DNA from 3 places in the Marinicauda sp. Alg238-R41 genome. Region 1 is predicted to be linked to each of the others. Evidence: predicted binding sites of a transcription regulator. Region 1 holds the regulator's gene; each other region holds the start of a gene.
What was found. Region 1 encodes LexA, which represses DNA repair genes until DNA is damaged. Its sites were predicted from a motif close to ATGTTCCNCTTGTGTTCC; they were not measured.
Positions count from the first base shown of each region.

Region 2: a site for LexA is predicted at 3,575-3,592, ahead of recA (recombinase RecA). Genes of this name have one in related genera too.
Region 3: a site for LexA is predicted at 4,582-4,599, ahead of ruvC (crossover junction endodeoxyribonuclease RuvC). Genes of this name have one in related genera too.

Region 1 covers NZ_CAMZOJ010000003.1:247,858-258,056, reverse strand. The annotation lists gene trpE (anthranilate synthase component I) at 1-1,484, shown strand, start outside; gene PGP17_RS13200 (divergent polysaccharide deacetylase family protein) at 1,481-2,425, opposite strand; gene PGP17_RS13195 (anthranilate synthase component II) at 2,518-3,105, shown strand; gene trpD (anthranilate phosphoribosyltransferase) at 3,102-4,127, shown strand; gene trpC (indole-3-glycerol phosphate synthase TrpC) at 4,124-4,912, shown strand; gene lexA (transcriptional repressor LexA) at 5,009-5,683, shown strand; gene PGP17_RS13175 (ComEC/Rec2 family competence protein) at 5,716-7,863, opposite strand; gene gltX (glutamate--tRNA ligase) at 7,926-9,365, shown strand; gene gltA (citrate synthase) at 9,440-10,199, shown strand, end outside.
Region 2 covers NZ_CAMZOJ010000001.1:1,350,171-1,360,369, reverse strand. The annotation lists gene alaS (alanine--tRNA ligase) at 1-2,271, opposite strand, end outside; gene recA (recombinase RecA) at 2,417-3,505, opposite strand; gene PGP17_RS06435 (ATP-binding protein) at 3,631-6,195, opposite strand; gene flhB (flagellar biosynthesis protein FlhB) at 6,278-7,363, opposite strand; gene fliR (flagellar biosynthetic protein FliR) at 7,371-8,129, opposite strand; gene fliQ (flagellar biosynthesis protein FliQ) at 8,137-8,400, opposite strand; gene PGP17_RS06415 (DUF885 domain-containing protein) at 8,628-10,199, shown strand, end outside.
Region 3 covers NZ_CAMZOJ010000001.1:1,039,763-1,049,961, reverse strand. The annotation lists gene PGP17_RS04865 (cob(I)yrinic acid a,c-diamide adenosyltransferase) at 1-556, shown strand, start outside; gene ybgC (tol-pal system-associated acyl-CoA thioesterase) at 553-1,005, opposite strand; gene PGP17_RS04855 (SAM-dependent methyltransferase) at 1,023-2,276, opposite strand; gene ruvB (Holliday junction branch migration DNA helicase RuvB) at 2,395-3,432, opposite strand; gene ruvA (Holliday junction branch migration protein RuvA) at 3,429-4,082, opposite strand; gene ruvC (crossover junction endodeoxyribonuclease RuvC) at 4,079-4,564, opposite strand; gene PGP17_RS04835 (hypothetical protein) at 4,826-5,602, shown strand; gene PGP17_RS04830 (hypothetical protein) at 5,649-6,362, shown strand; gene tkt (transketolase) at 6,450-8,438, opposite strand; gene pgi (glucose-6-phosphate isomerase) at 8,501-10,051, opposite strand; gene PGP17_RS04815 (aldo/keto reductase) at 10,167-10,199, opposite strand, start outside.

The DNA.
Region 1 (10,199 bases):
CGGCGCGCAGCCTTCTCGCCCAGGGCAAGCCGGTCCTGCTGACCGCGCGCCGCGTGGACGATCTGGAGACGCCGGTCTCCGCCTACCTCAAGCTGGCGGGTGCCGGCGCCGGTACGAACAGCTTCCTGCTGGAAAGCGTCGAGGGCGGCGCCTATCGCGGCCGCTACTCGGCCATCGGGATCGATCCGGACCTGATCTGGCGCTGCCGGGACGGCAAGGCCGAGCTGGCCCGGGCCCCCGCGCCCGGTCAGCAGCCCTACGAGTTCGTCGCTCAGGACGTCCCCGTGCTGGACTCGCTCAAGGCGCTCATCGACGAGTCCCGCCTGGACATGCCGAGCGGGCTGGCCCCGCTCTCGGCCGGGCTGTTCGGCTATCTCGGCTACGACATGGTGCGCCATGTCGAAACCCTGCCCGGTCACGCCGATCCCGATCCGCTGCAGACGCCCGAAGCCACGCTGATGCGGCCGCGCGTCATGGTCGTGTTCGATGCGCTCGCGCAGGAAATCATGGCCGCCGCGCCGATCCGGCCGCGCGACGGTGTGTCGCCGGAGGAGTCCATCGAGGCGGCGACCCGGCGCATCGAGGCGGTGTTCGACCGTCTGGACTCCCCTTCGCCCGGCCACCGCCAGGGCGAACGCCGCGACGAAGAGCCGAGCGCACAGTCGAACACCTCTGACGCCGCGTTTCACGAGCGCGTCCAGCGTGCGCGCGACTACATCCGCGCCGGGGATATCTTCCAGGTCGTTCCCAGCCAGCGCTTCTCGGCGCCATACACCCTGCCGCCCTTTGCGCTCTACCGGTCGCTGCGCCGGACCAACCCCTCCCCGTTTCTCTACTACTTCGATCTGGGTAATTTCCAGATCGTGGGGTCCAGCCCGGAAATCCTGGTCCGGCTGCGCGACGGGATCGTCACGATGCGCCCGATCGCCGGGACGCGTCCGCGCGGTTCGACGCCGGAGAGCGATGCGCGCTACGAGCGCGACCTGCTCGCCGACCCCAAGGAGCGGGCCGAACATCTGATGCTGTTGGATCTCGGGAGAAATGACGTGGGCCGCGTCTGCCTTCCTGGTTCGGTAACGGTTACCGACAGGGAGATAATCGAGAGATACAGTCAGGTCATGCACCTGGTTTCCAATGTCGAAGGCCGTTTGGCCGACGGCGAGGATGCGGTTTCAGCCCTCTTTGCCGGCTTCCCCGCAGGTACGGTTTCTGGCGCCCCCAAGGTCCGGGCGATGGAAATCATTGATGAACTGGAGCCCCACCGCCGCGGCATTTATGCCGGCGCAGTGGGGTATTTCGGCGCGGGCGGCGGTCTCGACACCTGCATTGCCCTGCGGACGGCCATCGTGAAGAACGGCCAGATGCATGTGCAGGCAGGCGGCGGCGTCGTGCTGGATTCCGATCCCGAACTCGAGCGTCAGGAATCGGTCAACAAGGCCCGTGCCCTGTTCCGGGCCGCTGCGGAAGCCTGGCGCTTCGCCTAGCTTTCCCGAGCGGCGAGATCTCGGATGGTCACCAGTTGAACACCTTCACGGGCGGCGCGGGCGCCCAGCCCTTCCAGCGCAGCAAGGGTCACGCTGTGCGGATGGCCGATGGCAATCGCCGATCCGGTCTCGCGCGCACGGGAAAGCGCGTCCGAAAGCGCTGAATCGATTGCTTCTTCGTCGATCTCATGGTCGAGAAAGACATCGCGGCGATAGGCCCTCAGCCCGGCTTGCGCAGCCCGGTCGCCGGCCACGCTTTCACTGCTGGTGAGCGAGTCCACAAAAACCAGACCCTGCCCCGAAAGCGGCGCGAAGAGCGCATCCATGGCCGCAGCGTCCGAGGTCAGCCGGCTGCCCATATGGTTATTGAATCCGGTTGCGCCCGGCACGCGGGCCAGCGCCCAGCGGACCCGTTCGCCGATCTGCTCGGCTGTCAGATGGCGCGCCAGCGCATGCGGCCCAGGATCGTCCAGACCAACCGGCTCCATGGGCAGATGAAGGAAAACATCCTTTCCCGCCGCCCGAGCCGCCAATGCCAGCTCCGGGGTCGCGTCTGCATAGGGCAGGAAGGCGAGTGTCAGTGGGATATCAAGCGCCAGCAGGCGTTCGGTCGCCATGCGGTCGAGCCCCACATCGTCGATGATGATGGCGAGTGTCGGAGTCTGAAGGAACGCATCCCCGGCATCCTGAACTGTCGTCACAGTTCCATCGAAACTCGAAGTATATTCGGTAGGTATCGGTACTATTTCGTGATTAGCAATTCGCGCGACTGAGCTTGTCGCCGTTTGCGCATCACCAGACACAGCAAGGCCGCCCAGGCTGTCTTCTAGCCGCATGACCGCGCCCTCCGCGCCGGCCTGGAAGGCCAGGCCGGAACAGATCAGGAGGCCCGCGGCGATTGCCGCGCCCAGATGTGGCGCAAAGGCAGCGGTCTGAGTCATGAACGCTGCATAGCGTGAGTCGGCCAGCTTGGCGCGGGGCGGCGCCTCGCCTAACTTCGCCCCTCGTTCACTGGAAGGGTCGGCCACGTCTCATGCTCCTGCTCATCGACAATTACGACAGCTTCACCTTCAACCTGGTCCATTATTTCCAGCAGTTGGGAAGCCAGGTGCGGGTGGTTCGTAATGACGCGATCAGCGTTAACGAGGCCTTTGCCATGTCGCCGTCCGCGGTGGTGATCTCGCCGGGTCCCTGCGATCCTGACCGCGCCGGGATCTGCCTCGATCTGATCCGCAACGCCTCGGAAACACTTCCAATATTCGGTGTGTGCCTCGGCCATCAGGCGATCGGGCAGGTCTTTGGCGGCAAGGTCGTCCAGGCGCGTGAAATCATGCACGGCAAGACCAGCGAAATCGAGCACGAGGGTGCCGGCGTGTTCCATGAACTGCCTCGTCCGCTCCTGGGCACGCGCTACCACTCTCTCGCAGTCGAGCTGTCAGCCGACAGTCCGCTCAAGGTGACCGCGCGTACGGCCGACGGCGAGATCATGGGGCTGTCTCACCCGACGCGGCCGATCCACGGGGTTCAATTCCATCCCGAGAGCATCGCCTCGCAGAGCGGTCACCAGATTCTGGCCAATTTCCTGACGCTTGCCGGGCTGCCGGCTGCCATTCCGGCATGAGCCGGCTGTCTCCCGCCATACAGGCCCTGGCCGCCGGCCGCGCGCCGGACCGGTCTGCCCTGGAGGCAGCCTTCAATGCTCTGATGGACGGTGAGGCCGATCCGGTCGAGATAGGCGGTTTGCTGATCGGGCTTGCTGCCGTCGGAGAGACACCCGAAGCCCTGATCGTCGGCGCCGAGGCTATGCGGTCACGCATGACGCCGGTGCACGCGCCTGAAGACGCCATCGACACCTGCGGAACGGGCGGCGATGCGCGCGGCACCTGGAATATCTCGACTGCGGCCGCCCTTGTCGCAGCCGGCGCTGGCGCCACCGTCGCCAAGCACGGCAACAAGGCGGCATCCTCCAAATCCGGCTCGGCGGAGGTCCTCGAAGCTATCGGCGTGAATATCTTCGCCTCGGTGCCATCGGTGGAGAAGGCCCTGCGCGAGGCCCGTGTCGGTTTCCTCTTCGCGCAGGCCCATCACGGTGCCGTGCGCCATGTCGGACCGGCCCGCAAGACACTTGCAGTACGTACGATTTTCAATCTGCTGGGTCCGTTGTCCAATCCGGCCGGCGCGAGGCGTCAACTTCTCGGGGTTTTCGATGAACGCTGGCTGGAGCCCATGGCCGAAGCTCTACGCGGACTCGGCGCCGAGCGTGCCTGGATCGTGCACGGCAGTGACGGGCTCGACGAATTGACCACAACAGGTGAGAGCCTTGTGGCCGAACTCACGCCGACAGGGCAGATACGCCGGTTCACAGTGACCCCTGAGGATGCCGGTCTGAGACGGGCCTCGCTCGATGAGCTCAAAGGCGGCGATCCTCAGCACAATGCCCAGGCGCTGCGCCGTCTGCTCGATGGCGAGACCGGGGCCTATCGCGATATCGTGCTGCTGAACGCGGCGGCTGCGCTGATCCTCGCCGGAAAAGCAGAGAACCTGGCCGAGGGAGCTGCGCTCGCTGCGCGCTCGATCGATGAGGGCCAAGCGAGAGGCGCTCTGCAGACGCTAAGTGATGTGACTCACGAGGAAACCCGATGAGCGATGTGCTGACCCGAATTGAAGCGTACAAGCGCGAGGATGTCCGCAACCGCGAGACTGACCGGCCGTTTGAGGCCGTCTGCGTCGCTGCAGAGCTGGCGCCGCCGGTTCGCGGCTTCGCCTCGGCGCTTGAATTGGCCTCTCGCAATGGCCGCCCGTCGCTGATTGCCGAGGTCAAGAAAGCAAGCCCATCCAAGGGTTTGATCCGCGAGGACTTCGATCCGCCCGCACTTGCCAGAGCCTATCAGGCCGGCGGTGCGACCTGTCTCTCTGTGCTGACGGATACGCCCAGCTTCCAGGGCGAGGATGCCTACCTCCAGGCCGCGCGAGACGCTGTCTCCCTGCCGGTCCTGCGCAAGGACTTCATGTACACGCGCTGGCAGATTGCCGAATCGCGCGCACTCGGCGCCGATTGCATTCTCGTCATCCTGTCCGCGGTCGACGATGACACGGCGCGCACCCTTATGGATGAGGCCGCCAGATGGGGCATGGACGCGCTTGTCGAGGTTCACGACCGCGCGGAAATGGAACGCGCCAATCAGCTCGGCGCCACTCTGGTGGGCGTGAACAACCGCAATCTGCGCACCTTCGAGACGCGTCTGGAGACATTCGAATCGCTCGCGCCGCACGCGCCGACGCAGGCCCTCTTGGTGGCCGAGAGCGGCATCTTCACGCCGGACGATGTCTCGCGGGTCGCCTCGGCCGGGGCGCGGGCGCTTCTGGTCGGTGAAAGCCTTATGCGGCAGGACGACGTCACCCAAGCGACTCGCCAGCTCCTCGGCTAGCCCTCCGCGTCCGCCACGCGGCTTGACGCCTGCATGGAACAGGCATAGAACATTCGGCATAACTTCCGCTTTTGTTCCAGCCGCAGGGGGACGTCCATGCTCACCAAGAAGCAGCACGAGCTTTTGGTTTTCATCCATAAGCGTTTGAGCCGCGATGGTGTCTCGCCCTCGTTCGACGAAATGAAGGAAGCCCTTAATCTGGCTTCGAAATCCGGCGTTCACCGCCTGGTGAGCGCGCTGGAGGAGCGCGGCTTCATTCGTCGGCTCCCCCACCGTGCGCGCGCCCTCGAAGTTCTCAAAATGCCGGAAATGACCGGGTCCCGTCCCGACACTGCACCCGGCAACGTCGTTCAGGCCGATTTCGGACGATCGGACCGCGGCAGTCAGACCTCGGAAGTCCCCGTTCTGGGACGTATTGCGGCTGGTGTGCCGATCGAAGCGATTCAACACGAAACCGATCGCCTCCCCGTCCCTCCCGACATGCTTTCGGGAGGCGAGCACTTCGCGCTTGAGGTCAGCGGCGATTCGATGATCGACGCCGGCATTCTCGACGGCGATGTCGTGGTGATCCGGCGGTGCGATACCGCCGGCAGCGGCGAGATCGTCGTGGCGCTAGTGGACGATCAGGAAGCAACGCTCAAACGCCTTCGCAAGAAGGGCAATTCCATTGCGCTTGAGGCGGCGAACCCGGCTTATGAAACGCGTATTTTCGGTCCGGACCGCGTTCGCGTGCAGGGCCGGCTCGTCGGCTTGATCCGTCGTTATCACTAGAGCCTTGAATGCCAGGCGCTCGGGCCGGGAGGCTAGCCGTCCGGCCGCGGCGTCCAGGGACGTAAGCCCCGCGCCGTATTCGCACCCTGAAAGCGGATGACCTGACCGTCACGGATCCAGAATTCGGTCGAGCCCAGGCGCGAGCGTTCGCGGCTGTCGAAAACGAACGCCGCGCAACGCCGCGTCAGCCACGGTGAGACGGTCACATCGATCACGATGATATCGGCGCGCGCGCAATCGTCTTCCAGCGCCTGTGCACTGTTCGGAAAGGCCAGGACCAGCCCATCCACGGTCTGGCCCGTGCAGCCAAGAGCGTCACAGCGCAAATCCGCTCCCGCCGGCGCGGTATTGGTTTCGCCGACACGCTGAAGAAACACGCGCGCATCGAACCGCCCTCGCCGCCGGTCATTGGTCTGCCATTGCCTGTCCTCGCCCTCGGCGTCGGGGTTTTCCGGCGCGTAGCGCGCGATTGCCGCGCCGCTTTCCGTGATCAGCATGTCGGGTGCCGTTGCACTGCTCCAGACCGAGAATCCGGCCGCGATCAGCACAGCACCCGCAGGACGAACCGCGCCACGGCCTATGGTCAGCAGCGCGAACCCGAGACCGTAGAGCGCCACCGTCAAGCCAGGCGCCGCGCTGACCGCGATAGCGGCCCCCTCGCGCGTCGCAGCGGCGTTGGCCACCCACATCACGACGCGGAGTCCGGCGTCCATCAGTGCAAGCGGCCCGGCTTCCAGTCCGACCGGCATCAGCAAGAGCGACGCCACGCCCCAGGGCATCACCCAGAAGGTGAAGACCGGCATCGCGGCCAGATTGGCCAGGAAGCCGTATGCCGCCAGGCGTTGGAAGTGGAAGGCCGCGAAGGCGCCGGTCGCCATGCCGGCGACCAGGGATGTGGCGGCAAGTCCCGCAAATCCGTTCCAGGCGCGCGCTACCCAGCCGGGTGGCTGCATCGGCGCCCGGCGCAGCCGCGTCCACAAATCGAAGACCGCGATCAAGGCCGCCACCGCAGCGAAACTCATCTGGAAACCCGGTTCGATCACGCTTTCCGGTGCCATCACCAAGATAATGAGCGCCGCGAGGGAAAGGGACCGGAAGGAAAAGGCGCGCCGGTCGAGCATGACGCCGAACAGAACCACGGCGGTCATGATGAAGGCCCGCTGTGTGGAAACCGATGCGCCCGAAACGACGAGGTAGGCGAGCGCGGCTGTGAGCGCGATCAGCGCCGCGGGTTTGCGTGGATCGTAGGCTCTGGCAAACGGCACGATGGCTGCGAAAGCGAACCGCGCGGCAAAATAGATCCCGCCGGCCACCAACGCCATGTGCAGTCCCGAAATGGCGAGGATATGTCCAAGGCCTGACACCCGTAGGGCATCTGCCTGGGCCTGGGAGACGCCGGACCTGTCTCCGGTGAGGAGCGCTGCCGCCAGGCCGCCTGTGTCCTCGCCGCCCATATCACGGATGCGCTCGGCGAGGCGCCAGCGCCATCGCACGAAATCGCGCACAGCCCGGTCGCTCGTCTCGCCCGACAGGATCGCTTCAGGTGGAGCAATCGCAAACCCTGTAAGGCCGATCGCGTCGAACCAGGCGGCACGAGCCGGATCGTAACCGCCCGGGGCGGCCGGGCCTCCCGGTGGAGCCAGCACGGCATTGACGCGGACCAAGTCACCGGGTTCCAGCTCCCCCAGCCGGGTCCGGATGCGAACCCGGTGGGGCGGCGTCTCGCTGCCCTCCATGTCGGTGACGCGAAGAATGAGCCGCTCGCGTGTGCCCGATCGCTCGACGCGCTCAATCCATCCCTCCAGAACGTGCGCGCGTTCCCGGCCGTGGTCCGCGCCGGACGCAAAGCTCTGCGCGTGCCATTGAGCCAGCGCGAACCCGGTGAGCGTCAATGCCAGAAGAATGAGTGCAACCAGACCGCGCGGGTGGCGGTGCATGCGTGCGGCCAACACCGTGATCAGGATCGCGATCACAACCGCCAGCCCCGGTGTCTGGGGCGGTGGCTCGCTTCGAAGCGCGAAATAGGCTGCCGCGCCGGCGCCGATGGCCACCGGCGCCCACAGGATGAGACGGCGTGGATCGGGTGCATCAAAGGCGGTTTTTGCCCAACCGAGCAGAGCGCGCCGCGTGCGACACCGCATGGGCGTCACGGCCCGGTCCACCACCTGAAGAAGGGTCATTGCGCGCCCTGCCCGCAAAAGAGTTCACTGGAAGACTATCTCTTTTTGAGGCCGGCGTGCTAATGATCGCGCCCACCTCGCAGCGCAGCAAGATTTCGCACGTGCAGAATTCAACTCAGGTCATTACCCGTTTCGCCCCCTCGCCCACCGGCTTTCTCCACATTGGCGGGGCGCGCACCGCATTGTTCTGTTCCTTGTTTGCCCGCCACCACGGCGGCCAGTTCAAACTGAGGATCGAGGACACGGACCGCGCCCGGTCTACCGACGAAGCCGTCGAGGCCATTCTGGAAGGGCTTACCTGGCTGGGCCTGAACTGGGACGGAGACGTCGTTTCCCAGTTCGAGCGCGCAGACCGCCACCGTGCCGTGGCGACCGAGCTGCTGCAGACTGGCAAGGCATTCAAGTGTTACTGCACGCCCGAAGAGGTCGAGAGCTTGCGGGAGACGGCCTTCGCGGAAGGCCGGGCCCTGCGCTCTCCCTGGCGCGACCGCGATCCGTCGGAGGCGCCTGACGGGGCCGCCTTCGTTGTTCGCTTTCGCGCACCGGAGGACGGCGTCGAGATCGAGGATGCCGTCCAGGGCGATGTCAGCTGGGCCGCCAAGGAGTTCGACGATCTCATCCTTCTGCGCAATGATGGCGGGCCGACCTACAATCTCGCGGTTGTGGTCGATGACCACGATATGGGCGTGACGCATATCATCCGCGGCGACGACCACCTGACCAATGCCGCGCGCCAGACGCAAATCTACCAGGCGCTGGGCTGGGATGTGCCGGTTTTCGCGCATATCCCACTCATCCACGGTCCAGACGGCAAGAAGCTCTCCAAGCGTCACGGCGCACTCGGCGTCGAAGCCTACAGGGACATGGGCTATCTGCCCGAGGGCCTGCGCAACTATCTGCTTCGCCTGGGCTGGGCCAAGGGTGACCAGGAACTCTTCACCGACGAGGAGATGGTCGAGGCCTTCGATCTCGACGGATTGAACAAGGCTCCCGCCCGGCTCGACTTCGACAAGATGGCCAGCGTGAACGCCTTTCACATGAAGCGGGCTGACGATGCGCGCCTGGCCGATCTGTTCTGGGATGCTATCGCGGGGCGTGAAGACCTGCGTACCGATGACACGGCACGCGCCTGGGTCTTCAAGGCCATGGGCACGATCAAGGATCGCGCCAAGACGCTGGCCGAGATCGAGGATCAGACCGCGTTTCTCTTGCGCCCGCGTCCCTTCAAGCTTGAAGGAAAGCAGGCCAAGGCGCTGAACGACGAGGCACGCGAGCGCCTGTCCCGGCTGCGCGATGTTCTCGCCGGCCAGGCCGACTGGAGTGAAGCGGGGCTGGACGCCCGTCTGAAGAGCTTTGCCGAGGAAGAAGCGGTCGGATTCGGCAAGGTCGGCATGCCGCTGCGCGCTGCAGTGACCGGTGGAGCACCGGCGCCGGATATGAGTTTCGTGCTTGCCGTCCTGGGACGCGAGGAGACGCTGTCCAGGCTCGACGATCAGCTATAGAAAACCACGCCCTTCAAACCTATCTGAAGGGCCAATCGCCGCAACAAACTGCGCCAGAAAAAGGGGTTGGAGAGATGGAAAACAAAGCCAAGGAAAAAGGCACTGCCCAGCTGACGATTAACGGGAAGACGATCGACCTGCCGATTTTGGGCGGTACCGTCGGTCCGGACGTCATCGATATTCGTACGTTGTACAAAAATGCCGGGGTTTTCACCTTCGATCCGGGCTTCACCTCCACAGCGAGCTGCGAAAGCCAGATCACCTATATCGACGGCGGCGAAGGCACCCTGCTCTACCGGGGTTATCCGATCGATCAGCTGGCCGACAATGCGAGCTTCGTCGAGGTGGCCTATCTCCTGCTGAACGGCGAACTGCCGACCGCCCAACAGCTTGAAGACTTCGACTGGACGATCCGCCGGCACACCATGCTGCACGATCAGATCGACCAGTTCTTCCGCGGCTTCCGCCGCGACGCGCACCCGATGGCGATCATGGTTGGCACGGTCGGCGCCCTAGCGGCCTTCTACCACGACAGCACCGATGTGAACGATCCTGAAGCCCGCATGATCAGCGCGCACCGCATGATCGCGAAGATGCCGACGATTGCGGCACGCGCCTACAAATACTCGGTCGGCCAGCCCTTCATCTCGCCGCGCAACGACCTCGACTACGCCTCCAACTTCCTGCGCATGTGCTTTGCGGTCCCGGCCGAGGACTACGAGCCCTCGCCGACGCTGGCCCGGGCGATGGACAAAATCTTCACGCTGCACGCCGATCACGAGCAGAACGCCTCGACCTCGACCGTCCGGCTCGCCGGCTCCTCGGGGGCCAATC
Region 2 (10,199 bases), on a different contig from region 1:
CTCTGCCAGCTGGCGCTCCAGTCTTTTGCGCTCGTCAATGAGGGCATCGAGGCGCGCTTCTAGCTCGCTGGCGGGGATTTTCAGGCGGTCCGCTGCGGAGCGGGCGATACCGGCCTGGGTTTCGAGATACTGGCGCGCGGCTTCACCGGTCAGGGCCTCGATGCGGCGTACGCCAGCGCTGACCGCGCTGTCGCCGACGATCTTGAACAGCGCGATATCGCCAGTGCGCGCGACGTGGATCCCGCCGCACAGCTCGATCGAGTACGGCTTCTGCCCGTCGTCGAACGCGTGACCCATTTCCAGCACACGCACGCTGTCGCCGTATTTTTCGCCGAACAGGGCGAGTGCCCCGCGCTCGATCGCCGCCTCGGGCGCCATCTCGGCGATCTGGGCGGGCGCATTCTGACGGATGACCGCGTTGACCTGGGCTTCGATCTCACGCGTCTGTTCCTCGCTGAGCGCCTGGCCGTGCGAGAAATCGAACCTCAGCCGGTCCGGACCGACATAGGAGCCTTTCTGGCTGACATGCGGACCCAGCACATCGCGCAGTGCCGCGTGAACCAGGTGGGTGGCCGAATGGTTGGCGCGGATCTTGTCCCGGCGTTCGCCATCGACCGCCTGACGGCCGGTATCGCCAACGCCGATTGCTCCGCCGCTCACCTGGCCGATATGGGCATAGACGTCACCGGCCCGCTTCTTCACGTCCTCGACCTTGAAGACCGCGCCATTGGCAAAGCTGATGGTGCCGGTGTCGCCGATCTGCCCACCGCCTTCGGCATAGAAAGGCGTGCTGGAAAACACGAGCTCGCCGCTCTGGCCGTCCTCCAGCGCGTCCACCGACGTCTTGCCGGCGACGATCGCGCGGATCGTGTCTTCACCGCCGAGCGCCGTGTAGCCGGTAAATCCGGTCGCCCCGGCCGCATCGCGAACCGAATACCAGACCGTGTCGGGGGCGGCCTCGCCCGAGCCCGACCAGCTGGCGCGCGCTTCGGTCTTCTGGCGGTCCATGGCCGCGTCGAAGCCGGCCACATCCACGCTCATACCCTTGGCGCGCAACGCATCCTGGGTCAGATCGAGCGGAAAGCCGAACGTGTCATAGAGCTTGAACGCGGTTTCACCGGGCAGCGAGTCGCCCTGTGCCAGACCGGATGACGCCTCTTCGAGCAGGCTGAGCCCGCGCCCGAGCGTGCGCTGGAAGCGCTCTTCCTCGGCGCGCAGCGTTTCCTCGATCACCGGGCGCGCCCGGTTCAGCTCGGGGAAGGCATCGCCCATCTCCGCCACGAGAGCAGGCACGAGCTGGTGCATCACGGGCTCCTGCGCGCCCAGCAGGTGGGCATGGCGCATGGCGCGGCGCATGATCCGGCGCAGCACATAGCCCCGGCCTTCATTGGACGGACCGACGCCGTCTGCGATGAGGAAGCTGGTGGCGCGCAAATGGTCGGCGATGACGCGATGGCTGGCGAGCTGGTCGCCGGCAGCTTTCGCCTTGAGTACCTCTTCGGACTGCGCAATGAGTCTCTGGAACAGGTCCACCTCGTAATTATTGTGTACGCCCTGAAGGACGGCGGCGATGCGCTCGAGCCCCATGCCGGTATCGATCGAGGGTTTGGGCAGAGGCTTGCGCTCGCCGCCTTCGACCTGCTCGTACTGCATGAAAACGAGATTCCAGATCTCGATGAAGCGGTCGCCGTCTTCATCCGGCGATCCCGGCGGTCCGCCCGCGATCTCCGGTCCATGGTCGTAGAAAATTTCAGAGCACGGGCCGCACGGACCGGTGTCGCCCATCATCCAGAAATTGTCGGACGTGGAGATGGGAATGATCCTGTCGTCCGGCAGGCCGGCAATCTTCTTCCAGAGCGCGGCCGCTTCCTCGTCCTCGCTGAAGACGGTGACCAGGAGCTTGTCCTTCGGCAGCGCAAATTCCTTGGTGACCATCGTCCAGGCGTGGTGGATCGCCTCTTCCTTGAAGTAGTCGCCGAAGGAAAAATTGCCCAGCATCTCGAAGAAGGTGTGGTGGCGGGCGGTATAGCCGACATTGTCGAGATCGTTGTGCTTGCCCCCGGCCCGCACGCATTTCTGCGAGGAGGTCGCGCGCGGCTGGGAGCGCTTCTCGACACCGGTAAACGCGTTCTTGAACGGCACCATCCCGGCATTGACGAATAGCAGCGTGGGATCGTCCTTCGGGACGAGCGGGGCCGACTGGACGATTTCGTGTCCGTGGGACGCGAAATAGTCGAGAAACTTGGCGCGGATATCGCGCAATGGTGTCATGACGGGCTCCGAGGCCGGTGTGAATTCGTGCCGGCGGCAAGACGCAGCCGGGCGAGCATCCCCCATATACGAACGGGCGCCCGGCAAAGCCAAGCGCCCGTTGCAATCATTTCAGGCTCACACCCCGGACCGGGGCAAACTCCATCTAGCCGGCAGCGGCCTCGTCGCCGTCATCGGCCTCGTCCATATCGGGCCGGCCGAGCATTTCCTCAGCCAGAAGGCCGGCATTCTTGCGGACTTCGTTTTCGATCTTGTTGGCGATGTCGGGGTTGTCGAGCAGGAATTTGCGCGAGTTCTCGCGGCCCTGGCCGATCCGTTCGGAGCTGTAGGAATACCAGGAGCCCGACTTCTCCACGATGCCGCCCTTGACGCCCAGATCCAGCAATTCGCCGGTCTTGGAGATGCCTTCACCGTACAGGATGTCGAATTCCACTTCCCGGAAGGGCGGAGCGACCTTGTTCTTGACCACCTTGACGCGGGTCTGGTTGCCGATGACCTCGTCGCGGTCCTTGAGCGCGCCGATACGGCGGATGTCCAGACGCACCGAGGAATAGAATTTCAGCGCGTTGCCGCCCGTCGTCGTTTCCGGGCTGCCGAACATCACGCCGATCTTCATCCGGATCTGGTTGATGAAGATGACCAGCGTGTTCGACTTGGAAATGGAGGCGGTGAGCTTGCGCAGCGCCTGGCTCATCAGGCGCGCCTGCAGACCAGGCAGGCTGTCGCCCATCTCGCCTTCGAGTTCGGCGCGCGGTGTAAGGGCCGCCACGGAGTCCACGATGAGAATGTCGATCGCGCCGGAACGCACGAGCGTATCGGTGATTTCCAGGGCCTGCTCACCGGTGTCCGGCTGGGAGACGAGAAGTTCGTTCACGTCGACACCGAGCTTGCGCGCATAGACCGGATCGAGCGCGTGCTCCGCATCCACGAAGGCCGCAGTGCCGCCCGCCTTCTGAGCTTCGGCGACGCAATGCAGGGCCAGCGTCGTCTTGCCCGAGCTTTCCGGCCCGTAAATCTCCACGACCCGTCCCTTGGGCAGGCCGCCGACACCCAGCGCGATGTCCAGACCCAGAGAACCGCTAGAAATCGCTTCGATATTCTGGTTCGGGCGCGAGCCCAACTTCATGACCGACCCCTTGCCGAAAGCGCGGTCGATCTGGGTGAGCGCGGCGTCGAGGGCTTTGGTCTTGTCCATATTGTCGTCTTTCACGAGCTGCATCTTCGCCTGAGCCATGGCGTACACTCCCTTTTCTCACGCCGCCCTGAGTCGGGCAACCAAGGGATATGTACGCGTTTCGTTCTACGAACGCAACAAGAACATTAAACCGGCGCGGCGGCAGGCCTGACCGAGGTCAGGGCTCAGCCGCCGATAAGCTCCTTAACCCGTTCGGCCAGCTGCGGCAGCGTGAAGGGCTTGGGCAGGAAGGACACGTCGAGTTCCTTCGACAGGGTGTGGGAGAACTCTTCTTCCGCGTAGCCGGAAATGAACACGATGCGGGCATTGCCAAGATAGGGCCGACCCTTTTCCAGCAATCCAGGGCCGTCGAGCCCCGGCATCACCACGTCGGAGATGATGAGATCGAAGCTGCCCGGAGACTCTTCCAGGATTTCCAGTGCTTCCTCGCCATCCTCGGCCTCGACCACTTCATAGCCGCGCTTGACCAGCGTCTTGGCCGCGATGGTGCGCACCGGCGCTTCGTCCTCGACAAAGAGGATGCGCCCGCGGCCGGCAAGATCGGCGGGCTTGCGCTCGACCGTCCTGGCTTCCTTCTCGGCCGCGATTTCTTCGGTCTCGGTGGCGCTGGGCTGGTGCTCGGGCATGTAGATCGTGAACGTGGTCCCCTCGCCGACGCGCGACTTGGCAAAGAGGAAGCCGCCCGACTGCTTCACGATGCCGTAGACGGTCGCCAGCCCCAGACCGGTGCCCTGCCCGGCCGGCTTGGTGGTGAAGAAGGGCTCGAAAATCTTGGTCAGCGTCTCCTCGTCCATGCCGGTTCCGCTGTCGGCCACACGGATGGCGGCCCAGCGCCCGTCCTTGGGGTTGGGCGCACCGGCCCGGCGCACATCGTCCGCGTCGACCGTCTGGGTCGAAATGGTCAGCGTGCCCCCGCCCTTCGACTTCATCGCGTCGCGCGCATTCGTGGCGAGATTCATGATGGCGTTTTCAAGCTGGGTCTTGTCCGCGCGGATGAGGGGCAGGTCGCGGCCATGCTTGAATTCGAGCCGCACCGATTCCTCGAGAATCTGGCGCAGGAGTACCGAAACGTCCGACAGCGTGTCGGTGACGTCCAGCGTGGTCACACGGAAGGTCTGCTTGCGCGAGAAGGCGAGAAGCTTCTTCACGAGGCCGGCCGCGCGCGCCACGGTGGAATTGATCTGTTGAAGCTCGGGATAGGAGGGATCGCCGACCGGGTGGCGGCCCAGCAGCTCGTCGGTATTCAGGCGGATGGCGGTCAGCATGTTGTTGAAGTCGTGCGCCACGCCGCCAGCCAGCTGGCCGACTGCCTGCATCTTGGCCGCCTGGGCGAACTGGCGCTCGAGATCCTTGAGCACCGTGATATCGACCAGATAACCCACCCGCTTGCCGGCACGCGAGGGCGCGAAGAAGAGATGGATCTCGCGTGAGCCCTCCCCGGTTATCAGACGCGCCTCGGCCGGTTCGCCGCGCCCGGCCAGGGCGGTCGCGAAGACACTCTCCGCCGACATGTCCTCGGTCCAGTCGAACAGCTCGGCAAAGCGCGTGCCCGGCGTCGCACGCCCGGCGGAGAGCTGGACCATGGCCGGATTGGCGTCCTCGATGAGGCCGGTTTCCGGATCCGCCTGGTCCAGACGCACAACGCCGAAGGGGGCGCTGGCAAACATGTCGTCAAACGTGCGCCCGGCCGTGTCGCCGTGGGCGGCCATCGCCTGGGCCACGCCCGGCGGTGCGCCGGTGATCGACAACCCGTAGACCACAGCACGCGCACGCGGCGGACGCGCATCGTCCCAATCCAGGGCCAGCACGGCGGGCGCCTCGACGCCCTCGCGGGCGTTCAGACGCACATCGATGCGCACCGGCGTGTCGCTGCCGCGCGACCTGGCGAAGCTCTTCGCGGTATCGCCGAGGAACATGTCCTTGATCTTCAGCGCCTGGTCGGCATCCACACCGAGCCAGTCGCGCAGCGTTGCGTTGGCGGCCAGAACCCGGCCCTCGCCGTCGGCCAGGAACAGACCGACCGGCGCGTGCTCGGCCCAGCCGGGAACCTCCTCGCCGGCGGGACCTGCTTCGGCATGCTCTTCGGCAAACCGCCAGACCGCACCACCGCTCTTCAAAGGGCTGACCTCGGCGCGATAGACGGCTGCGCGCACGCCAGAGCGCAGAGGCGGCAGAGTCTCGCGCGCCTGTGTGCGGGCCTGTGCGGCGCGGGTGAGCCGGTAGATCGCCGCGCCCGCAGCCCCCGCCCACACCCGGTCGGGAGAGGCCGGGCCGAGTGTCGCGCCCAGCCCGGCCGCATCCTTTGCAAGCTGGCGGTATGCGGTGTTGGCCCAGACCGGGCGCCCCTTCACATCGCTGATGAGAACCGGGTCGCTCATCGCTTCGAAGGCCTGGGAGGCGAGCCCGTCGGATGCAGCCTGCGGTGCCTTTTCCGACAAGACGCGCGCGGCGCTCTCGCCGGCGACCAGCGCATAAAGAAAGAGGAAGGCGACAAAGGCGACGCCGGAGAGAAGGAGAAAGCCCTGCCAGCCTGCGGCGGACGCGGAAAAGGCACCAAACGACGCTGCACCAAGCGCGGCCAGGCCGGCCACCCAGAAGACAATTCGCGTAGCCGGCGCCAGCCAGCGGCGCGCAGGCGCGTCGGCGGACGGGCTCTGCAAGGGCTGCTCGCCGGGGCTCCCGGCCTCACGGCTGGATTGGCTGCGGTCGGTGGAGGGGGCGTCAGTCATGGTTAACTCGCATCCTGAAACTGTGCGCCCGGCCTAGACAGCAACCGCACGCCGATTCGTCTGGAAGTCTGACCGGTTAAGGTTAACGCTCCTTTCGCTTGCGGCCGCCTCCTTTCGCAATCGACATGACGTAACCGATCACCTTGGCGACCGCCGTATAATGATCGACCGGGATCACCCCATCCAGCTCCGCCGTAGCATGCAGGGCACGCGCGAGCGGAGGATCCTCGACGATCGGGATGCCGTGCGCCTCGGCGATTTCACGAATCCTGAAGGCCACATCATCCACGCCCTTGGCGATGCAGATGGGCGCAGGCGTGCGACCCTGCTCATATTCCAGCGCCACGGCATAGTGGGTCGGGTTGGTGATCACGACGGCCGCGTTGGGCACATTGGCCATCATACGCCGCTGGGCGCGTTCGTGGCGAATCTGGCGCAGCTTTGCACGCACCATCGGATCGCCCTCGGTATCCTTCATCTCGTCGCGGATTTCCTTCCGGCTCATCTTGTTGCGTTCCATGAATTCATGGCGCTGGAAGAAAAAATCGCCGGCCGCAATGAGGCTGTAGACGGCAAGAGCGGCGAGCATCAGAAGGATGGCGTCGGTCCGAAGAAGGCTGAGCACGCCGACCAGTTCCATACCGGGCAGGGCCGCGAGTTCTCCGCGCCGGGGCCAAAGCACGACCGCGATCGCGACGGAGACCAGCCCCATCTTCCCGATACCCTTGAAGAAATTGACCCAGCCTTGCGGGCCGAACATGCGCTTGACGCCCTCGACCGGATTCAGCTTGGACAGCTTGGGTTCCAGCTTGGAGGGGGTGAACATCAGCCCCTGCTGCACCGTATTGCCCAGCACAGCGGCGACAATCAGCGCCATGAAGGCAAAGCCGACGACCGCACCGATGCGCAGCGCCGTGGCTGTCGCCAGATCAATCGCTTCGACCGGCGCAAGGCTGAGCTCGTGCGCGTTGGCCAGAAACAGGCTGAGAGAGTTTGCCATGCCCCGCGAGAGGCCGGGGCTCAGAACCGCGATAATCCCCAGCCCGGCCGCCAGAATGAACCAGCCGGGAATCTCCTGCGATTTGGGAACGTCGCCCTTCTCGCGTGCCTGGCGGAGTTTTCGCTCTGTTGGCTGCTCTGTCTTTTCTGATTTGTCTTCCTCGGACATGCCCGCCTCACATGAAGGTCACGGCAAAGCGCTCGAAGCGCTCCAGCCAGACAATTGCGATCGCACCGAGCGAAATCGCCAGGATGGCAAAGCCGATCAGGATGTTGAGCGGCATCGCGATGAAGAAAATCTGGGCCTGGGGCATCAATCGGGACAGCACGCCCAGCCCCAGATAGAAAATCAGACCGAAAACGATCAGCGGCGCGGAAATCTGAATGCCGATGGTGAACGCGTCGATGAACAGCGTCAGCGCCCACTCCGCCGCGTCTTCAAACATCGGCACCTGTCCGGCCGGCATGACCTGGTAGGAGGATGCGGCCGCCTGCAGCAGGAGGTGATGCAGGTTCGTGGCGAAGATCAGAACCAGGAAGGTCAGGTTCAGGAAAATGCCGGGAAGCGCCCCGCTCTGCCCGGCCGCCGGGTCGAAAGCCTGAGCCATGGCCAGACCGGTCTGATAGCCGATCACCTGACCGGCCACCGCCGCCGAGGCCAGGAAGAACCGCGCCGCCGCGCCGATCATGAGGCCGATCAATGCTTCGACCGCGACCATCGCGGCGGCTGTCGCCTGGTCTGCTGGCATCTCCGGCAAGCTGGGCGCGATGGACGGCCCGATCGCGAAGGCGAAGGCGAGCGCGAAGGCCAGACGGATGCGCGGGGGGATGCCCGGCTCGCCAAAACCGGGAAGTAGCATCAAGACAGCGCCCAGCCGCGCGAAGATCAGCGCGGCGGCGAAGAGTGTCGTCTGAAGATCGATGGCGGCGAGCATGACCCGCCTAGCCTGTGATGATTCTGTCGGCGACCGTTGTCATGAATGTCGACATCACCGCGCCCATGAGCGGCAGGAAGATCAGCAGCGCGATGAAGATGGCGATAATCTTCGGCACGAAGACGAGCGTCATCTCCTGGACCTGAGTCAGCGCCTGCAGCAAGGCGATCATGACGCCGACCACCAGGCCGACAATCATGACCGGAGCGGCCATGGCCAGCATGGTCCAGATCGCGTCGCGAGCGATGTCGATGACTTCCGCACCATTCATAGCGGTCCAGCCTTCTTTCCACGTGAGCCAACCCGGCAATTTTTGCCGCCCCCAACGTTAACGATCCCGGTTAACGAAGCTTGAAGGAAGATGAAAGCGCGCCCCGCGATCGGGATTTAACCTCGTGACCTGTCCATGATTTAATTCGTGCGTTGCGCCAGAGGCTTCTAAGATCACGCGCGACTCTGGGCCGGACAAACCGGGCCGATCACAATCGGGGAAAGAATATGCTGAAATATCTTATGGGTGGCGTGGCTTCCGTCGCGCTTCTGGCTGCCGCGCCGCATGCGGCGATGGCGCTGACGACGACCGCGCTGCAGGCGACTGAGGCCGAGACGCCCGCCGCTGGCGAGCAGACCGAAACCGAGCGCCTGTATGCCTGGATGGACGAGGTCTTCCAGACCGAGCTGCAATATTCGCCGGAAAGCAAGACCCAGCTGGGCATCATTGACGAAGATTATGACGACTGGGGTCCGCGCGGCGACGAGGCGGCCGCAGCTGAACATGCGCGCAGGCAGGAATACCGGGCGGAGCTGATTGAGAACTTCGACCGCGACCTGCTCGATGAGGCGGGCAAGCTGTCCTACGACTTCCTGATCTATCAGGGGACCATGTCTGACCGCCTCTACCAGGTGCGCGAGAGCGGGTACGTGTTCTCGCCGATGGGTGATGCGGTGTCAGGCCTGACCACCTTCATGATCAATGCCCATCAGGTGCGTAACGAGGAACACGCCGAAGCCTATCTCAGCCGCCTCGCCGGCCTCGGCGAGATCGTGGACGACCTGGTCGAAGAAGCAGAAGAGCGTGCCGAAAACGGCGTGCGCCTGCCGCTCTTCGCCTATCCGCGCCTGACCGCCTCGGCCGAACGTCAGATGTCGGGCGCTCCGTTCGACGATACCGATACCGACAGCGCGATCCTGGCCGATTTCCGCGGCAAGGTCGAAGCGCTGGACCTGAGCGATGAAGACAGCGCGGCGATGATCGCGCGCGCCGAGGAGATCCTGCTGGACAGCTATCAGCCGGCCCTCCAGCGCTACGTCGCGTCCCTGGAAGAGATGGAGACACACGCCGACGAACGCGCGGGCATCTGGAAGAACCCCAACGGCGCGGAGTATTACGAAGCCCAGGTCGCCTTCTTCACCACGCGCGACGACCTGACGGCCCAGGACGTTCACGAAATCGGCCTGTCCGAAGTCGAACGCATCCAGAACGAGATGCGCGGCATCATGGAGCAGGTCGGGTTCGAAGGCGATCTTCAGGAGTTCTTCGAATTTTTGCGCACGGACGAGCAGTTCTACTATCCCGATACGGACGAAGGTCAGCAGGCCTATCTGGAACGCTCCACCGAGATCATCGACCAGGTCATGGAAGTGGCGCCGGAGTATTTCGACACGCTGCCGGAAGCCGACCTGGAAGTGCGTGCGGTGGAGGAGTGGCGCGAAGCCACGGCCACGGGCGCCTTCTACAACCAGCCAGCCCTGGATGGCTCGCGTCCGGGCTATTACTACGTCAACCTCTCCAACATGGCCGATAATCCGAACTACCTGATGGAGAGCCTCGCCTATCACGAGGGCGCACCGGGTCACCACTTCCAGATCGCGCTGGCGATGGAACTGGAAGACGTTCCGATGCTGCAGAAGCTCGCCTGGTATTCGGCCTATGGCGAGGGCTGGGCGCTCTATGCCGAGCATCTCGGCAAGGATATGGGCTTCTTCGAAGATCCGTACATGGACTTCGGCCGCCTCTCCTACGAGCTGTTCCGGGCGGTGCGCCTGGTGGTCGATACCGGGCTTCACGAC
Region 3 (10,199 bases), on a different contig from region 1:
CAAGACCGGCGATGCCGGACGGACCCGGCTTGGCGACATGAGCGAGGCGGACAAGCACGATCCGCGCGTCGAAGCCTATGGCACGGTCGACGAGGCCAATGCCTCGATCGGGCTCGCGATCTGCCCCCTGGCCGGGGATGACGCACTCCGCCCCATACTGCTCAAGGTTCAGAACGAGCTGTTCGACCTGGGCGCCGACCTGTGCGTCCCCGACCGCGGCCAGACGCTGGAGTGGGAGCCGCTGCGCATACTGGACAGCCAGGTCGAGGCGATGGAGCGCGATATCGACACGCTCAACGCCCGGCTGGAGCCGCTCGACAGCTTCATCCTGCCCGGTGGAAGCGAGGCCTCCGCCCGCCTCCATGCGGCGCGCACGGTCACCCGGCGCGCCGAACGCCGCGTGGTGGCCCTGGCCTCGACGGGCGAACCGGTCAATCCAGCGGTCATCCGCTATCTCAACCGCCTGTCCGATCTGCTCTTTGTCGCAGCGCGCATCGCCAACAAGGACGGGCGGGACGATGTGAAATGGGTCCCGGGCCAGAGCCGCGGCGGCTAGAGCGGCCGCGCCAGCCTGGCAAAGGCATCGCGTACTGCGGCAGGCAGGCGGCGCGGGCGGCCGTCCGCGTCGATGCAGGCCGCTTCGACCTCGGCCGTGACGAGCACCTCGCCGTCTCTCAGAATGCGCTGGGCCAACGTCATCCGGGCCCCGCGCGCGCCCATGAAGCGCGTTTCCACGCCGAGCGCATCGTCGATGCGGGCCGGAACGAGATATTCCACCTGGATCTTGCGCACGGCGAAACCCAGACGCGGCTCGGCCTGCCACAGATCGTTGTGGCTGACCCCGGCGGTGCGAAGCGCATCGGTGCGCCCACGCTCCAGGAATTTCAGATAATTGGCGTAATAGACGACCCCGGTGAAGTCGGTGTCTTCGTAATAGACCCGCACAGGCAGCAGGTGGATGCCGCCGGTCCAGCGTCCGGCTTCGGGGGTTTGCATATCGCTCATGACGACGCCGCGTAGCGCTATTCGGCCGGCTGCTCCACCCTGGCCTTGCTCATCGTCTGGTCGAGCGGGTGCGCGTTCTCGAAATTGTGGATGTAATCGCGCGTCAGCGGGACGGCAGCGTGCGTCTTGGCGAGCTGGACCTGGAACACCATCATGTCGCCCTCGCGGAAGCTTGTTTCCGAACCGGCAAGATAGAAATTCCACATGCGGCAGAACCGCTCGTCATAGAGCTCGGCGACCTCGTCCCAGTGCGCCAGGAAGCGTTCGCGCCAGTGGCGCAGCGTCTCGGCATAGTGGACGCGCAGCACCTCCAAGTCGGTCACGATCAGCCCGGCCTTCTCGATCACCGGCAGCACTTCGGACAGGGCCGGGACGTAACCGCCGGGGAAGATGTATTTGGCCAGCCACGGATTGGTGAATCCGGGCGGGCTCGACCGGCCGATGGAGTGGATGACGGCGACACCGTCCTCCCTGAGGAGCCGGGCGACCTTGGCGAAATATTCTTCATAGTGGCCCACCCCGACATGCTCGAACATGCCGACCGAGACGATGCGGTCATACTGCTCCTCCACATCGCGGTAGTCGCGCAGATGAAAGCGCGCCTGACGGTCGAGCTTCTCGCGCCGGGCCCATTCGCTGGCCCAGGCGTGCTGTTCCTGGGACAGCGTCACACCGTCCACGCGCTGCGCACCCAGACGCACGAGATGCATAGCCAGGCTGCCCCAGCCACAGCCAATATCAAGGATGCGCGCATTCGGCTCCAGTCTCAACTTGGCGGCGAGATGGCGGGCCTTGGCCGCCTGGGCCTCTTCCAGAGTGTCGACGCCTTCGGGGAAATACGCACAGGAGTAGAAGCGGTCGCGATCGAGGAAGCGCTGATAGAGTTCACTCGACAGATCGTAGTGGTGGGCCACGTTGTCGCGCGCCTTGCCGATCGGGTTGTGCTGGGCAATGCGCCGCGTGACGAAGCGCCAGCGATTGGTCAGATCATGCAGAACAGACCCGTCGAGATGTTTCATGTTGGAAATCAGCAGGCGGAGCACATCGATGATGTCGCAGCCCTCCGGCTCCACCGAACCGTCCATATAGCATTCGCCCAGCGCCAGCTGCGGGTTGAAGGCGACGCGGCGTTCGGCTTTCGCGGTATGGAAGCGGAGCCCCGCCTCGGGACCCTCGCGCTCGCCCTTGACCACATGGGTTCGGCCCCGCGCATCGATCAGTGTCAACCGGCCTTCACGGATTACCTGACGGGCAAGTCTGGCCAAAAGCATGGGCGCGCTCCTCCTGATGTCCGAAGGAGCAACGCGGGGATGGCGGCATTGGTTCGGGTTGGCCCGCGCGCTCCGGCTTACAAGGCGAAGTCTAGCATAGCCCAGGTTGCAGCGCGATTCACTTCGGGCCGGAAAAAAGGTCTTCCGCCACGCTGCGCGGCGGCTCCAGCCCGAGATGGGACCAGGCGCGCGGGGCGGCGATACGTCCGCGCGGCGTACGCTGGATGAAGCCCTGCTGGATCAGGAAGGGCTCGACCACCTCCTCCAGCGCGTCCCGCGCTTCGGCGCAGGCGGCCGCCAGCGTCTCAACCCCGGCCGGCCCGCCGGCAAAGCCCTCGATCAGGACGCGCAGATAGCGCCGGTCCAGGCTGTCGAGCCCGACCTCGTCGACCTCGAGCCGGCGCAGCGCGGCATCGGCCGCCTTGCGGTCGATGAGGGCCGTACCGTCGGACTCGGCAAAATCACGCACCCGGCGGAGCAGGCGCCCGGCCACGCGCGGCGTACCGCGCGCGCGGCGCGCAATCTCGCGCGCACCCTCCTCGTTCATCGCCGCGCCCAGTTTTTTCGCGCCACGCGTCACGATGCTGGCGAGCTCGGCCTCATCGTAGAATTCCAGGCGCACCGGCACGCCGAACCGGTCGCGCAAGGGCGTTGCCAGAAGACCGGCCCGCGTGGTGGCCCCGACCAGGGTGAAGGGCGGAAGGTCGATGCGGACCGTGCGCGCGCTCGGCCCCTCCCCAATCACGAGATCGAGGCAGAAATCCTCCATCGCCGGATAGAGGATTTCCTCCACATTGGGCAGGAGGCGGTGAATCTCGTCGATGAAGAGCACGTCGCGCTCTTCCAGATTGGTCAGGATGGCCGCGAGATCGCCGGCCTTGGCAATCACCGGGCCGGATGTGGCGCGGAAATTCACGCCGAGTTCGCGCGCGACGATCTGGGCCAGCGTCGTCTTGCCGAGCCCGGGCGGGCCCGACAGGAGCACGTGATCCAGCGCCTCGCCACGGGCCGCGGCGGCGGCCACGAAGACTTTCAGATTCGCGATCGCGGCCGGCTGGCCGACAAACTCGTCGAAGGACAGAGGGCGCAAGGCCTTGTCGCGCCCGTCCCCGGCCGAAGGCTCGGGGGAGACGATGCGGTCGGTTTCCTCACTCACCGGGCCAGCTCCTTCAGCGCGGTTCGGATCAGGGCGGCTTCATCGGCGTCCGCGCCAAGCGCGCGCGACGCGCTAGCCGCCGCCTGGCGGGCCTGACTTTCAGGGTAACCCAGATTGATCAGCGCCGAGATCGCGCCTTCGCGCGCCGCGTTCGGCGTGGAAGCCGGTTCGGCGGGCGCACCTGGGCTGGCGGTTGCGTCCTTCTGTCCTAGCGCAGCCGACAGCGACTGTCCGGCCAGGCGGCGCCCGGCAGGGGGCGCCTTGTCCTTCAGTTCGGCGACGATGCGTTGCGCCAGCTTGGGGCCCACCCCCTTGGCGCGCGCAAAGGTCGAGGCGTCCCCCAGCGCCGCGGCGCTTTCAAGATCGCCGGGCTCGATCGCATCGAGCATGGCCAGGGCGTGCTTGGCGCCGACCCCCTGGACCGATTGAAGCCGGACGAACCAGGCGCGCTCGCTGTCGGCCAGGAAGCCGTAAAGCCGGAAAATGTCTTCGCGCACATAGGTCTCGATGTGCAGCACGGTCCGCGTGCCCGGTTCCAGCCTGGCCAGCGTGCGAATCCCGGCCGTCACCAGATAGCCCACGCCGCCGACGTCGAGGACGAGTTCGTCATCCCCGATCGCGTCCACCATTCCGGTCAGTTTTCCGATCATCGGGCGAGCCTTGTCATGCTGGTGCGGTGATTGGCGTGGCAGATCGCGATGGCCAGCGCATCGGCGGCGTCGGCCTCGGCCTTCGTGCCGGGCAGGAGAATGGCAATCATGGCGGCGATCTGCCCCTTGTCCGCCGCGCCGGTCCCGACCACCGCCTTCTTGATCAGACGCGGGGCATATTCGGCCACGGACAGGCCGGCCCGGGCCGGCGCGAGAATGGCTGCTGCCCGCGCCTGTCCAAGTTTCAGCGCCGATCCCGGATTGACGTGGACGAACTGGTCTTCCACCGCCGCCTCGCCCGGCGCGTACTCGGCGATCAAGGCCTCGATCGCGTCGTGGATGAAGCACAGGCGTTGCGACATGGCGGCGCGGGGCGGCGCCTTGATGACACCCCAGCCGACCGCGGAGACGCGCGACCCCGTCTGGTCGATAACGCCCCATCCCGTCGCGTTCAGGCCGGGATCGATACCCAGAATGCGAATCGCCGTGCTCATGGAGGCGAACATAGCCTGAACCTGGCGCCAGTGCGCCCCCTGTCTGGCCGCAGGACTGCGAAGTTCTCAGTCCCGCCCGGCCTTCCCGGCGTTGATACAGGCCCTACTCCGGGGCCCGCCCCGCACGCAGGAGTCGAGCGAAGCCGAAACCTTTCCCGCTCCGACCGCATTTAGCTAGTCGAGACACTTGAAATGCGGAAGGCCGCTACCGGCCGGCCGTTGTCCCTCTCGCAATGAAAGGACACCTCCATGATGCGCACCCAGATTCTCACCACCACCGCCATATCCGCCCTCCTGCTGGGAGCTTGCGGCGACCAGGACGGTGCCGGTTATGAGGAGGTCCAACCGGGCGACCAGGCGGCGACGGAGAGCTTGACCGATACGCAAGCCGAGAGCCCGACGGACATCGAAATCGATCCGGCCGAATCCGGCACGCAGCAGCAGGACGCTGATGGCACGATGGCCGGCGAAACTGCGGCCACGGATACCGGAGCCGATATCGGCATTGGATCGGACCCGGGAACGGCCACCCAGACGACGGATGTCGAGGTCCAGACGAGCATAAGCGGATTCTACGGATCCGCGCTGCTGCTCGATTTCACCCAGGGCGTCGGTGTGCCGCCGGCCGCTGTGCCCGACACCCTGCATTGGCAAGCAGACAACAACGCCGCCGTGCTGTCCGGTGAACCGGCAGAGGCGCCGACATCCAATGCCATGACCGACGGGGTCGCCTTCGAAGTGCCGCGCGAGACCGCCTCCTCCCTGGCGGGCAGGACGGTGGAAGTGGCCATCATCGCAAGCGCAGACACCATGACCGAATTCGACGTGGCCTACAGTACGAATGACGGCGCGGACTCAGGGTGGCGCAGCTTCGAGGCGAGCGAGATCCCGCAAACCTTCACCTTCGAATACAACGTGCCGAACGGCGAACTGGAGAGCGCTCACTATATCGGGCTGCTTCCCGCCGGAGACGGCCCGGTCATGATCCATGCCATCGCGGTGCGGGCTTACGGCGCAGCGCAATAGAGCGATCGAGAAACAAGCTGCCTTCCTGGCGGCGAAAGGACACAGAATGATGCGCACCCAGATTCTTACCACGACCGCTATGTCAGCCCTGCTGCTGGCCGCATGCGGCGAACAGAATGGCGCCGGCTACGAGGAGCTCGAGCCCGGCGACCAGACCGAAACCGAGACCCTGACCCAGGATGACGCCACGACCGGCAATCCACGCATGGAGGACGAGTCCGGTATGGAAACCGGGCCGGGCGGCATGGACGGCGACGCCGCAACCATGAACGCCGGAATGGACGCCGAAGGCGGTGCGAATATCAGCCGCTTCTACGACGCGCCCTTCCTGCTGGACTATACCCAGGACCGCGGCGCGCAGCCGATCGAGCTACCCGATGGCTTGAGCTGGGAAGCGGGCGACGAGTCCTACATTCTTTCGGGTGAATTGCCGGGAGAACCTGACTCCAGCGGCATGACGGGCGGCGCAGCGTTCGAGATCCCGACCAACCAGGCCGCCAGCTTTGCCGGCCAGAGTGTCGAGGTCGTGGTGGTTGCCAGCGCCGAGAGCGCGGCCGGCTTCAACGTCGCCTACAGCACCAACGAAGGACAGGATTCCGGCTGGCACAGCTTTGAAGCCGGCCAGGAGCCTGAAGTCTTCATGTTCGAATACTCCGTCCCGGCAAACGAAACCGGCAGCGGCGACTATATCGGAGTGGTTCCCACGGGCGGCGAGGCGGTGAATATCCACGCTATCGCCGTGCGACACGCCAACGGCTAGCGGCACAGCAATTGCCGATCAGAACAGAGGCGCTTTCATCGACTGCGGGTCGGGAAAGCGCCTCTTTCGTATCGTCTGGACAACCGATCAGACGCGCTTGAGCGCTTCGTCGACGACGGCCTCGGCCGTAATGTTGAAGTGCTCGTAAAGCGCCTCGGCCGGCGCGGACGCGCCGAATCCGGCCATGCCCACGAAGCCGCCATCCGGCCCGATGAGGCCATCCCAGCCCCAGCGGACCGCCGCCTCGACCGCGACCTTGGGCAGATCGGCGGGTACGACGCTCTCGCGATATTTCCTGTCCTGGCGCAGGAAACGCTCCAGGCAAGGCATGGACACGACGCGCGCCTTCACGCCCTTGCCCGCAAGCGTTTCGTACGCCTCAAGCGCAAGGCCGACCTCCGAACCGGTGGCGATCAGAACAAGCTGCGCCTCGCCCTCTTCCGGCTCGCGCAGGACATAGCCGCCGCGTGCACTGAGATTTTCCGAGGCATCATCCTGGCGCGCATGAACCAGCTTCTGACGCGACAGCGCCAGCGTCGTCGGCCCGTCGGTACGCTCCAGCGCGCAGGCCCAGGCCTCGGCGGTTTCGACCGCATCGCAGGGGCGGAAGGTTTCCACGTTGGGCATGGCGCGAAGCGCGGACAGATGCTCGACCGGCTGGTGGGTTGGGCCGTCTTCGCCCAGACCGATGGAATCGTGGGTAAAGACGTAGACGACCGGCTGGTTCATCAGCCCCGACAGGCGGATTGCCGGACGGCAATAATCGGAGAAGATCAGGAACGTGCCGCCATAGGGCCGGATGCCGCCATGAAGGCTCATACCGTTCATCGCGGCCGCCATGCCGTGCTCGCGGATGCCGTAATGGATATAGCTCCCCGAGAAGTCCTCGGCCGAAACCGGCGTCTGGGATTTCGCCTTGGTCAGGTTCGACCCGGTCAGGTCGGCCGATCCGCCGACGAGGCCGGGATAGGCCTCGCAGATGGCGGCAATCGTGTTGCCGGAGGCGGCCCGGCTGGCGAGGACCGGTTTTTCCTCCGCCATCTGGCGGGCATACGCCTCCAGCGCGTCGCGCGCGGAGTCCGGCAGCTTGCCGGAGATCTGCGCGTTGAACGCCTCGCGTTCGTCGGAGACCTGCAGCCGGTCGCGCCATTCGGAGCGCATCTCGGCGGAGGCCTGGCACATCGTGCGCCAGTTCGTCGTGACCTCCTCGGGAATCTCGAACGGCTCGTGGCTCCAGCCAATCGCCTCGCGCGTTGCGGCAATCTCGTCATCGCCCAGCGGAGCGCCGTGGGTGGCGGCCGTGCCCTGCTTGTTCGGCGAGCCCGAGCCGATGACGGTACGGCAGGCAATCAGGACCGGCTTGTCGCTGACCTTGGCCTTGATAATGGCCTCGTCCACCGCATTCATGTCATGTCCGTCCACGGCGATCGTGGTCCAGCCGGCAGCCTCGAACCGGGCACGATGATCGACCGAATCGGCGAGCCCGGTAGAGCCATCGATGGAGATCTCGTTGTCGTCCCAGAACACGACGAGCTTGGACAGCTTCAGGTGACCGGCCAGCGATATGGCCTCGTGGCTGATGCCTTCCTGCAAATCGCCGTCCGATGCGATGACCCAGGTGCGGTGATCGACCAGCGTGTCGCCATAGCGCGCATTCAGGAGACGTTCGGCCAGCGCCATGCCGACGGCGGTCGAAATGCCCTGCCCCAGAGGACCGGTCGTGGTTTCAACGCCCGGGCAGTGGCCGTATTCGGGATGGCCCGCCGTCTTGGAGTCCATCTGACGGAAATTCTTCAGGTCCTCGATCGTGACCTCTTTCACGCCCGCCAGGTGCAGCAGGGAATAGATCAGCATCGAGCCATGGCCCGCCGACAGGACGAAGCGGTCGCGATCGGGCCAGGTCACGTCGGCCGGGTCGAATTTGAGATGGCGCGACCACAGCACCGTGGCGACATCGGCCATGCCCATCGGCATGCCGGGGTGACCGGAATTGGCGCGTTGAACCGCGTCCATGGACAGGGCGCGGATCGCATTGGCCATCGGCTTGAGAGTGGCGAGGTCGAGCTTGGAGGTCATGTCGGGTTTTCCTGGGCGGCAGGGCGCGAACAGCCTGGGCGAGGCCTGTCGCGCTGGTAGCATCAATCCCGGCGCGGTGACAGGCCGAGACGGTCGATCAGATCGCGTGTGGCGGGGTCGAGAACGCTGACATCGCCGATCGCAATATCGCGTGCAAGCTGCTTGCCCAGCTCGACGCCCCACTGGTCGTAGGGGTTGAGCCGGTAGAGCGTGGCTTCGACGAATACCTTGTGTTCGTGCAGCGCGATGAGGGCGCCGAGCGTCTGCGGTGTGAGCGCGTCGAGCAGAAGCGTGGAGCTGACCCGTCCGCCGGCCATCGCCTTGTGCGCGGCCAGTTCGCCCGTCCCGTCCTGGCCCTGCATCAGGGCCGCGCCCTGGGCGAGCAGGTTGGCGGTGAGGGCCTGGGCGCGCGGATCCTCGCTTTGCGCGAGCGATTTGAGCGCGATGAAATCGACCGGGGCGTCGTCCACGCCCTGATGCAGCCACTGGAAGAAGGAGTGCTGCACATCGCTGCCCCGTCCGCCCCAGACCAGTTGTCCGCCCCGGTCAGCCGCCAGCGGGCGGCCTTCGCGGGTCACCGATTTTCCAAGACTCTCCATCTCCAGCTGCTGGAGATAGGCCGGCAGGCGTTCGAGCCGGGAGGAATAGGCCGCGACACAGCGCGACAGGCGCTTCAGCCCGGCCCGGTTCCAGACATCGATCAGAGCCTTGACGACTGGAAGATTGGACTCGGTCGGCGCGTCGTAGAAATGGTCGTCCATTGCGCGGGCACCGGCGAGAAACGCCTCGAACGCCTCGGGGCCGAGCGCGATCTCCAGCGCGAGGCCGGCGGCCGACCAGACCGAGTAGCGTCCGCCCACCCCGTCCTCGAACGGGAAGATCTGGGCCGGGTCGATGCCGAAGGCGCGCGCCTTGTCCGGGGCCGCCGTGGCCGCGCAGAAGCGGATATTCGCGCCCTCCTCGCCGACCTGGGACACAAGCCAGGTGCGGGCAGCCTGCGCGTTCATCAAGGTTTCCTGCGTGGTAAAGGATTTGGAGACGACGCAGAACAGCGTGGTTTGCGGGTCCGCACCCTCCAGCGCATCATCCAGATCGGCCGGATCGAGGTTGGAGACGAAGCGCGCTTCCATCCCCTCCCGGCGATCAGCCTTGAGCGCGTCATAGACGAAGCGCGGGCCGAGATCGGACCCGCCAATCCCCATATTGACGACGCGCCGCACCGGATGACCGGCCAGCACGTCTCGCTCCCCGGCCCGCATTGCAAATCGGGAGGTCGCCTCGCGTGCGGCGCGGATACGCCCGGCAAGGTCGCCATCTGTCAGCCGGTCCGGATTGCGCAGGCCGGGATGGAGGGCGGGCCGGCGCTCGGTTTCATTGACGATGCCGCCCGAAAACAGGGCCGACCGGCGCTCGGCCAGATCGCTGCCGGACGCAATATCCAGGAGCGCGGACCAGGCGGACGCGTCGAGGCGTTGCTTGCGGGCATCCAGCATCAGGCCGGCGCCCTCCACGACGAGCGAGGCATCGCGTTCGCGATCGCGTCCCACAAGTTCCGCGAGGCTGGTCTCGCCGAGGCGGCGGGCGTGAGGATCAAGCGCGGAAAAGTCGGTCATGAGGTCGCTCTGGGACAGTGGGGCAGGACGGTCTGCCCCTTCGCTTTAGCTTTCCTTGGCGGCCTCGCCAACCGGCAGAGCAGGCAGACGCCGCGAGAACCGGCCCCGTCCGTGCTCACGCGCGGGACAGGGCGAGATTGTCGGCCAG